DNA from 3 places in the Kitasatospora sp. NPDC094019 genome. Region 1 is predicted to be linked to each of the others. Evidence: predicted binding sites of a transcription regulator. Region 1 holds the regulator's gene; each other region holds the start of a gene.

Evidence for each region. The regulator HrcA, encoded in region 1, represses chaperone genes, less so after heat shock. The targets are predictions, from matches to a motif close to TTNGCACTCNGNNNNNCNGAGTGCNAA.
Region 2: the regulator HrcA is predicted to act here: its motif matches at 1,510-1,536, upstream of groL (chaperonin GroEL).
Region 3: the regulator HrcA is predicted to act here: its motif matches at 1,424-1,450, upstream of ACIQ9P_RS20225 (FmdB family zinc ribbon protein).

What each region holds. Positions count from the first base shown of each region.
Region 1 covers NZ_JBIWIF010000001.1:966,635-969,907, forward strand. Annotated here, with positions in the region: gene dnaJ (molecular chaperone DnaJ) at 1-1,085, opposite strand, end outside; gene hrcA (heat-inducible transcriptional repressor HrcA) at 1,161-2,195, opposite strand; gene htpX (zinc metalloprotease HtpX) at 2,469-3,273, shown strand, end outside.
Region 2 covers NZ_JBIWIF010000006.1:511,143-514,415, forward strand. Annotated here, with positions in the region: gene groL (chaperonin GroEL) at 1-1,353, opposite strand, end outside; gene ACIQ9P_RS17170 (cold-shock protein) at 1,715-1,918, opposite strand; gene ACIQ9P_RS17175 (ubiquitin-like small modifier protein 1) at 2,505-2,780, opposite strand; gene thrC (threonine synthase) at 2,834-3,273, opposite strand, start outside.
Region 3 covers NZ_JBIWIF010000008.1:230,648-233,920, reverse strand. Annotated here, with positions in the region: gene ACIQ9P_RS20230 (MFS transporter) at 87-1,346, shown strand; gene ACIQ9P_RS20225 (FmdB family zinc ribbon protein) at 1,462-1,788, shown strand; gene mscL (large conductance mechanosensitive channel protein MscL) at 2,435-2,854, shown strand; gene ACIQ9P_RS20215 (hypothetical protein) at 2,930-3,202, opposite strand.

The sequences.
Region 1 (3,273 bases):
AACTGGCCGGACGGCCGCTCCTCGCCGCGCAGCACCGCCAGGCGGCGCAGCAGCTCCTCCTGCTCGGGGTCGAGCTTGGTGGGCGTCTGCACCTCGACATGCACTATCAGGTCGCCCCGGCCGCCGCCGCGCAGGTGCGTGATGCCCCGGCCGTGCAGCGGGATCGACTGGCCGGACTGGGTGCCGGGCCGGATGTCGACCTCCTCGATCCCGTCCAGGGTCTGCAGCGGCACCTGGGTACCGAGCGAGGCCGCCGTCATCGGGATGGTGACCGTGCAGTGCAGGTCGTCGCCGCGCCGCTGGAAGGTCGGGTGGCTGGTCTCGGCGATCTCGACGTAGAGGTCTCCGGCCGGGCCGCCGCCGGGGCCGACCTCGCCCTCGCCGGCCAGCTGGATCCTGGTGCCGTTGTCGACACCGGCCGGGATCTTGACGGTCAGGGTGCGACGGGCGCGGACCCGGCCGTCGCCGGCGCACTCCGGGCACGGGGTCGGCACGACGGTGCCGAAGCCCTGGCACTGCGGGCAGGGGCGGGAGGTCATGACCTGGCCCAGGAAGGACCGGGTGACCTGGGAGACCTCGCCCTTGCCGCGGCACATGTCGCAGGTCTGCGCGGAGGTGCCGGGCGCGGCGCCCTCGCCGCTGCAGGTGGTGCAGGTGACCGCCGTGTCGACCTGGAGTTCCTTGGTGGTGCCGAACGCGGCCTCCTCCAGGGTGATCTCCAGCCTGATCATGGCGTCCTGGCCGCGCCTGGTCCGGGAGCGCGGTCCGCGCTGGCCGGAGGCGGCGCCGAAGAAGGCGTCCATGATGTCGGAGAAGCCGAAGCCCGCCGCGCCCGCGCCGAAGCCGCCCGCGCCCGCGCCGCCGTTCGGCGAGAGCGGGTCGCCGCCGAGGTCGTAGACCTGGCGCTTCTGCGGGTCGGAGAGCACCTCGTAGGCGGCGTTGATCTCCTTGAACCGCTCCTGCGTCTTCGGGTCCGGGTTGACGTCCGGGTGCAGTTCGCGTGCCAGGCGCCGGAACGCCTTCTTGATCTCGTCCTGCCCCGCATCCCGTCGGACGCCGAGTACCGCGTAGTAGTCCGTGGCCACCAAATGCTCCGCTTGTTCCGCCTGTGTGAGTGCTTGCGACTTCGGGCGCCGTCAGCTGTCCGACGACGACCGTTCCTACGACTCGGCCAGAATCTGACCCACGTACCGTGCCACCGCTCGCACCGCCCCCATTGTGCCCGGGTAGTCCATCCGGGTCGGACCGATCACCCCCAGTTTGGCCACGCTCTCGTCGCCCGAACCGTAACCGACCGAGACGACCGAGGTGGAATTCAGCCCTTCGTAGGCGTTCTCGCGCCCGATCCGGACCGTCATCCCGGCGTCCGCGGTCTCACCCAGGAGGCGGAGCAGGACGACCTGCTCCTCCAGCGCCTCCAGCACCGGCTGGATGGTCAGCGGGAAGTCGTGGCCGAAGCGGGTCAGATTGGCCGTGCCGGCCAGCATGATCCGCTCCTCGCGCTGCTCCGCGAGGGTCTCGAAGAGCGTCGCCAGCACCGTCGACACGGTCGGCCGGTCGGCCGCATCGAACTGCGCGGGCAGCTCCTCCAGCAGCCCCGGGACGTCCGGGAGCCGCTGTCCGGCGGCCCGGGCGTTGATCCGGCCCCGGAGGTCCGCCAGCACGGTCTCGCCGACCGTGCCCGGGCAGTCCACCAGCCGCTGCTCGACCCGGCCGGTGTTCATGATCAGCACCAGCATCACCTTGGCCGGGGCCAGCGCGACCAGCTCGATGTGCCGCACCGTGGAGCGGCTCAGCGAGGGGTACTGCACCACCGCGACCTGGCGGGTCAGCTGGGCGAGCAGCCGCACCGTACGGGCGACCACGTCGTCGAGGTCCACCGCGCCGTCGAGGAAGTGCCGGATCGCCCGCCGCTCGGGCGCGCTCATCGGCTTGACCTCGGCCAGCTTGTCGACGAACAGCCGGTAGCCCTTGTCGGTGGGGATCCGCCCGGCGCTGGTGTGCGGCTGGTGGATGTAGCCCTCCTCCTCCAGCGCCGCCATGTCGTTGCGGACGGTGGCCGGGGAGACCCCGAGGTTGTGCCGCTCGACCAGGGCCTTGGAGCCGACCGGCTCCTCCGTCCCCACGTAGTCCTGGACGATCGCGCGAAGCACCGCGAGTTTGCGGTCGTCGAGCTGGCGGACCTCACCGGCCATGGGCACGCACCTCCGTCTTCACGCGTTGTCCGTTGTGACACACCGTCGTGGCATGTGTCCGTGTTCGAGCTGTCCGGTCCGACCCCGCGGGGCCCGGCCTTGGCACTCTGAACGCACGAGTGCCAGAACCGTACCTGCCAGTGTAAGGCCCGGGTCCGACGGCAGGAACGGCCCGGCCGGGGTGATCCTGCCCGCAGTCCACGGCGCGCGGGTGATGCCGCGGGGCCCGCCCGGTGGCAGCATCGGAAGCGGACGGCGAACGGAGGAGCAGAGATGACGAGCTCGGACCGGCACACCCGCTTCGCCCCCGACCGCGGCCTGACCGGCCGCATGGTGGGGACGATGTTCCTGATCGGCCTGCTGTACGTGGGATTCACCGGTCTGCTGATCGTGCTGCTGCGCGGCGCGTGGCCGATCGTCGTGCTGATCTCGGGCGGCCTGTTCGTCGCCCAGTTCTGGTTCAGCGACCGGATCACCGAACGGGCGATGGGCGCCCACCGGGTCACCCCGGAGCAGTACCCGCAGCTGCACGGCGCCGTCGACCGGCTCTGCGCGCTCGCCGACATGCCCAAACCCCGGGTGGCGGTCGCCGACAACGACATGCCGAACGCCTTCGCCACCGGCCGCAACCCGCAGAACGCGGTGGTCTGCGTCACCACCGGCCTGCTGCGCCGGCTGGAACCCGAGGAACTGGAGGGCGTGCTCGCCCACGAGCTGTCGCACGTCGCCCACCGGGACGTCGCCGTGATGACGGTGGCCGGCTTCCTCGGCGTCCTGGCCGGCGCGATGACCCGGATCGCCATGTACGGCGGCTTCATGGGCGGCGGGCGCAACAACAACGACTCCAATGCCGCGATCGCCGCCCTGGTGATCCCCCTGGTGTCGGTCGCCGTCTACGCGATCAGCTTCCTGCTGACCCGGCTGCTCTCCCGCTACCGCGAGCTGGCCGCCGACCGGGCCGCCGCCCAGCTCACCGGCCGGCCCAGCGCGCTGGCCTCGGCCCTCACCAAGGTGACCGGTCAGATCGCCGCCATCCCGACCCGGGACCTGCGCCAGTCGCAGGCGTACAACGCGTTCT
Region 2 (3,273 bases), on a different contig from region 1:
GATCTGCTTGATCGGGGCCTCCAGCGCGACCTTGACGATGTTCGCACCGGTGGCCTCGTCGCCCTCCAGCTCCAGCTTGTCGAAGGCGACCGAAGCCTGCAGCAGCGCGACGCCACCACCGGCGACGATGCCCTCCTCGACGGCGGCCTTCGCGTTGCGGACGGCGTCCTCGATGCGGTGCTTGCGCTCCTTGAGCTCCACCTCGGTGGCCGCGCCGGCCTTGATGACGGCCACGCCGCCGGCCAGCTTGGCGAGGCGCTCCTGGAGCTTCTCGCGGTCGTAGTCCGAGTCGCTGTTCTCGATCTCGGCGCGGATCTGGTTCACGCGGCCCGCGACCTGCTCGCTGTCGCCGCCACCGTCGACGATGGTCGTCTCGTCCTTGGTGATGACCACCTTGCGGGCGCTGCCCAGCAGGTCGACGCCGGCGTTCTCCAGCTTCAGGCCGACCTCCTCGGAGATCACGGTGCCACCGGTGAGGATGGCGATGTCCTGGAGCATGGCCTTGCGGCGGTCGCCGAAGCCCGGGGCCTTGACGGCGACGGACTTGAAGGTGCCGCGGATCTTGTTCACGACCAGGGTCGACAGGGCCTCGCCCTCGACGTCCTCGGCGATGATGACGAGCGGCTTGCCGCTCTGCATGACCTTCTCCAGCAGCGGCAGCAGGTCCTTGACCGAGCCGATCTTGGAGTTGGCGATCAGGATGTAGGGGTCCTCGAACGAGGTCTCCATACGCTCCAGGTCGGTGGCGAAGTAGGCCGAGATGTAGCCCTTGTCGAAGCGCATGCCCTCGGTGAGCTCGAGCTCCAGACCGAAGGTGTTGCTCTCCTCGACGGTGATGACGCCTTCCTTGCCGACCTTGTCCATGGCCTCGGCGATGAGCTCGCCGATCTGGGTGTCGGCGGCCGAGATGGAGGCGGTGGAGGCGATCTGCTCCTTGGTCTCCACGTCCTTGGCCTGGGCCAGCAGCTGGTCCGAGACGGCGGCGACGGCCTTCTCGATACCGCGCTTCAGGGCCATCGGGTTGGCGCCGGCGGCGACGTTGCGCAGACCCTCGCGGACGAGCGCCTGGGCGAGCACGGTGGCGGTGGTGGTGCCGTCACCCGCGACGTCGTCGGTCTTCTTGGCGACCTCCTTGACGAGCTCCGCGCCGATCTTCTCGTACGGGTCCTCGAGCTCGATCTCCTTGGCGATGGAGACACCGTCGTTGGTGATCGTGGGGGCGCCCCACTTCTTCTCCAGAACGACGTTGCGGCCCTTGGGGCCGAGCGTGACCTTCACTGCGTCGGCAAGCTGGTTCATGCCGCGCTCAAGGCCGCGGCGAGCTTCCTCATCAAAGGCGATGATCTTGGCCATCAGAAGTGGTCCTCCGGGACACGGTCGACTGCTCGGACCAAGGGGTGCCCGCGACGGACGGCCCTGGTGTGCGGGGGTCCATTCCCCTACCGCTCCCTGGGGCCTCACCGACCCGGTCCGCTGTCACTCTCAAGCTGTGAGTGCTAACGCCAATGATTAGCACTCCGGGTGGGTGAGTGCAAGCCCAATCGGGCAATCCGCGAGCCGCGCCACCCACCCCGCGCGGCCGCCCCCGACCACCCCGGCCCCCGGGGCCGGGCATGGCGGCGGGCCCGTACGACCGAGGTCGTACGGGCCCGCCGTGAGAATCAAGAGGTGCGCCAGCCGATGGGCCGAGCAGAGCTCCCGGGTGTCGGAAAGGTCAGACCGCCGCGCGGACCATGTCCGCCTGCGGACCCTTCTGCCCCTGAGAGATCTCGAACTCGACCCGCTGGCCCTCCTCAAGGGTGCGGTAGCCGTCCATCTGGATCGCGCTGTAGTGGACGAAGACGTCCGCACCACCGTCGACCGCGATGAAGCCGTAACCCTTCTCCGCGTTGAACCACTTGACGGTGCCCTGAGCCATTCCGAACTCCCCTAGTGCTGTGCTGGCCCTTCACGCGCCCGCAGGTCTGCGGGCCCGGGTCTGGTTGGAGGCCGGCCCGGGGAACCCCCCCTGGGCACAGCCGCGCACGCCGCAATCCTCCCGGTGCCGCCGAACGGCATCCGGCGAACGGGTGATTGCGTCGACCGCGGCTGAATGTATCCGGATCGACGCCCTCTGCAACAGAGCCAATGGCGGGGAATTCACCCGCGGCACCACTGGACAGGACGGGCGCAATCGGGATAAAGTCCCGCATTCCCCGCCGGACATAGCGGACCTATTACGTGAAATGTCCGCCAGAATTCTGACACCGGCCTGACATGTATCCCGGTCCCGGACCCGCCCCGACTCCGGTGGGGCGGGGCGTCGGCGGTGGTGGCGGTGCGGTGGATTCGTTCCCGGACAAGGGCGGCGGGCGCGCGCTGTTCCCGGTCCAGCGACACTTTACTCCGCCCGGGACCGAATATATTCCCGCCAAAATAAGCGCGGCCGTCCGCGGCACGGAATTCCGTGCCGCGGACGGCCGTCGACGACGCGTCCGCCCCGGAGCGAACGGACCGCCGGAGGATCACCCGCCGGCGACCGCCGGGATGATCGAAATGCTCGCGCCGTCCTTGATCTCCGTCTCCAGGCCCTCGGCGAACCGCACGTCGTCGTCGTTCACGTAGACATTGACGAAACGGCGCAGCTTGCCGGTGTCGTCGAGGATCCGCGCGGCGATCCCGGCGTGGTTGCGCTCCAGGTCGGCGATGACCTCGCCCAGCGTGGCGCCCTCGGCGGGCACCTCGCTCACGCCACCGGTGTAGGTGCGCAGGATGGTCGGGATGCGGACGTTGGCGCTCATGGGGGTCTCCTAGCTACGACGGGCGCTGGGCGGGGCGGTCGGGGACGACGGGGTCAGTCGGAGGCGAGGCCGGCGCCCCGGAAGGCGTCCAGGGTCGGCCGGATGACGGCGGTCATGCCGGCCTCGGAGACGGCGTCGAGGGTCTTCAGCCCGTCCCCGGTGTTGATGGCGACGGTCTCCTTCGACGGGTCCAGCCGCCCGGTCTCGACCAGCTTCCTGAGCACGCCGACGGTCACGCCGCCCGCGGTCTCCGCGAAGATGCCCTCGGTCCGGGCCAGCAGCCGGATCGCCGCCACGACCTCCTCGTCCGTGACGTCCTCCACCGCGCCACCGGTGCGCCGGGCGATGTCGAGCACGTACGGGCCGTCGGCCGGGTTGCCGATCGCCAGCGACTTGGCGATGGTGTCCGGCTTGACCGGCCGGATCACGTCGTGACCGGCCTTGAAGGCCGCCGAGACCGGCGAGCAGCCCTCGGCCTGGGCGCCGAAGATCC
Region 3 (3,273 bases), on a different contig from region 1:
AGGGCGCCGAGGGCGCCGCCCGCCACCCGAGCACCGCGGACGCCCCCGCGGACTCCACCGCGCCCGCCCGGGTCGGCTACGGGACCCTGCTGCGCACCCCCGGCGCCTGGACGTTCCTGACCCCCGCGCTCCTCGCGCGGCTGCCCTACGCCATGCTCAGCATGGGAATCCTGCTGCTGGTCAAGGACACCCACGGCTCGTACGGCACCGCCAGCACGGTCGCGGCGGTGGCCGCCGTCGCCCAGGCGCTGATCGGCCCGCAGACCGGACGGCTCGCGGACCGGTACGGCCAGGCCCCCGTGCTCGTCCCGACCGTCCTGGTGCACGCCGCCTCGGTCGCCGCGCTGATCGTGCTCGCCCTCGGGCACGCGCCCGCCTGGAGCCTGTTCCTGGCCGCCGCCCCGGCCGGTGCGAGCGTCCCGCAGATCGGCGCCATGGTGCGCGCCCGCTGGATCTCCACCTTCACCGCCGAGGGCGCCTCCGCGTCCTCCGCGGCCAAGGTGAGCACCGCCTTCGCCTTCGAGTCCGTGACCGACGAGTTCACCTTCGTCGTCGGCCCGATCCTGGCCGCCGCCGTCGCCACCTCGGTCAACCCGTCCACCGGGCTGATCGCCGAGGCCGCGCTGACCCTGGTCGGCGGCCTGGCCTTCGCGGCCCAGCGGCGCACCGCGCCGGCCCGGGTGGTGCGCGAGCCCGGTGTCCGGCAGGCGTCGGCGCTCGCCTCCCCCGGCGTCCGGCTGCTGGCCGGCAGCTTCCTGGGCGTGGGCGCCGTCTTCGGCGGCATGCAGGTCTCGGTGAACGCCTTCGCCGACTCGGTCGGCCAGCACGGCGCCGCCGGCACCGTCTACGGCATCTTCGCCGGCGGCTCGATGCTGGCCGGTGTGCTGTACGGCGTGATCGCCTGGCGGCGGTCGGTCCAGCAGCGGATGGTCATGAGCTACGGCCTGCTGGTGCTGGGCTGCTCGACCCTGTGGGCGATGCCCGACCTGGTCGCGCTGTCGGTCGCCGGGCTGGTCTGCGGCCTGGCCATCGCGCCGACCCTGATCAGCGGCTACACCCTGGTCGAGACGCTGGTCGAGGACGGCGCCAAGACCGAGGCGTTCACCTGGCTGACCGGCGCCATCGGCCTCGGCCTGGCGACCGGCGCGACGGCGGCCGGACGGCTGATCGACGCCCACGGGTCGACGGTCGGCTTCCTGGTCCCGGTGGCCGGCGCCGGTCTCGGCCTGATCGCCCTGGTCTCGCTGCGAAGGCTGCTGGTGCCGGCCGGAACGCGCAGCACGGTGGTCACCGGCTCGGTGGAGCGGGGGGCGACCGCCGGGCTGGTGGGGGCCGCCAAGGGCTGACCCGGGGGCCGGAACCGACTCATCTCACATTCGAGTCGCTGGACTGATCCACCGGAATGCCGCATCATTGAGCATCGTTAGCACTCATCAGGCGAGAGTGCCAGGAGGAAGACAAGTGCCCACGTACCAGTACCAGTGCACCGAGTGCGGTAACGGCCTGGAGGCGGTGCAGAAGTTCACCGACGAAGCGCTGACCACGTGCCCCGACTGCCAGGGACGGCTCCGCAAGGTCTTCTCGGCGGTGGGTGTCGTGTTCAAGGGCTCCGGCTTCTACCGGACCGATAGCCGCTCCTCCTCCAGCAGCTCGGTGGGCTCCGGCTCGTCGTCGACCTCTTCGTCGGCGTCGTCCTCGGGCTCCTCGGCGGGCTCGTCCACATCGGGCTCCTCGGGGTCGACGGGGTCCTCGGCGCCCGCCGCGAGCCCCGCTCCGGCGGCCGGCTGACCTTCGGCCGGGCCTCGGCAACAGCTTCTCGGACGGCCCGCCGTTCCCGTTCTCACGGGTACGGCGGGCCTTTCGCGTGTTCCGGGGGGGTGGGTGGTCGCGGGGGTCCGTCGGCGCGGTGCTGCGGGTGCGGTCGGCGCGGTGCCGTAGGTGCGGTGCCGTAGGTGCGGTGCGGCGCTGGTCGGTTCACCCTTCCGGGTGAGTCCGGTTGTCCACAGGCCCGGGTTTTCCACAGGTTCGGGAAAGGGTTTTCCGGCGGGCGCGCGGGCGGCCCAGAGTGGGCACCGCAAGCCCCGAACCAGACCGTGGAGGTGCCCGTGCGTACCGCTTCGCCCGCCCTGTCGCCCCGGCCGCTGCCGATCCCGCCGCTCCCCGCTCCGACCGTTCCGCCCCGGCAGCCGGTGCCCTCGTTCCCGCCGATCGCGGGCCGGACCGGTCCGCGCGGTCGGCTCCGGCAGCTGCTGGGGTCCGGCCCCCGGGTACCGGCCGTGCTGCTCCTCGCGGTGGCGGCCGCACTCGCCCTCGGACCGACCTGGGCGGATCTGCGGCCCCCGGGAGCGGCACCGCCGCTCGGCCGAACGGGTTGTCCGTCGGAGGGGGGAGGAAATCACCCGTGACCGGCGCACGACTTCGTCGTTCACGCGGCATGAAGGGCTTCAAGGAATTCCTGCTGCGCGGAAACGTCGTCGACCTGGCCGTCGCCGTGGTCATCGGTGCGGCCTTCACCGGCATCGTCAACGCCTTCGTCAAAGGCGTGATCAATCCGATCGTCGGCGCGTTCGGGGCCAAGGACCTCGCGTCCTACAGCTCCTGCATCAAGGGGCCCTGCGAGGTGAGCGCCGCCGGTGAGGTCACGTCCGGCATCCTCATCCTCTGGGGCAGCGTGCTCAGCGCGGCGCTGCAGTTCCTGATCACCGCCGCCGTCGTCTACTTCTGCCTCATCCTGCCGATGACGAGGTTCACCGCCAAGCGAAAGACCCTGGCCGAGGTCCAGGCCGAGGCCGAGGCCAAGGAGGTCCTGCTGCTCACCGAGATCCGCGACGCCCTGGTCACCCGGCCCGTCTGAAGCTCGCCCTCGCTCTCACTCTGCCGGACCCTGGGCGCCCGGGGTCCGGGGTCAGGACGACCCCGGATCCCCCGGTCAGTCCCCGTGGTGCGGCGGGCGCTGGCTCAGATACCAGTCCAGCCCCCGTCCACCGCTCTCCCCGGCCCCGGGGCGGTCGCCCCAGCCGGTGTCGGTGTCGTCCCGGGACTGCCGGTCCAGCGGGTCACCGAAGATCAGCCGAGCCTTCGCCGCCGCGTCCGAACCCTCGCCCGGCCGCGCCTTCGGGGCGGCCGGCACCGGCCCGCTCCCCGTCCCGGGCTCCGCGCCCGGCTCTTCGCCCGGGCGGCCGCCCGTCGCGTCCTTCGCCATCGTCTCCTCCACCACTCTCGCCGTCCCCCGCCACCGTCCGCCGTCCCCGACCCTGCCACCAAGCCTAGAAG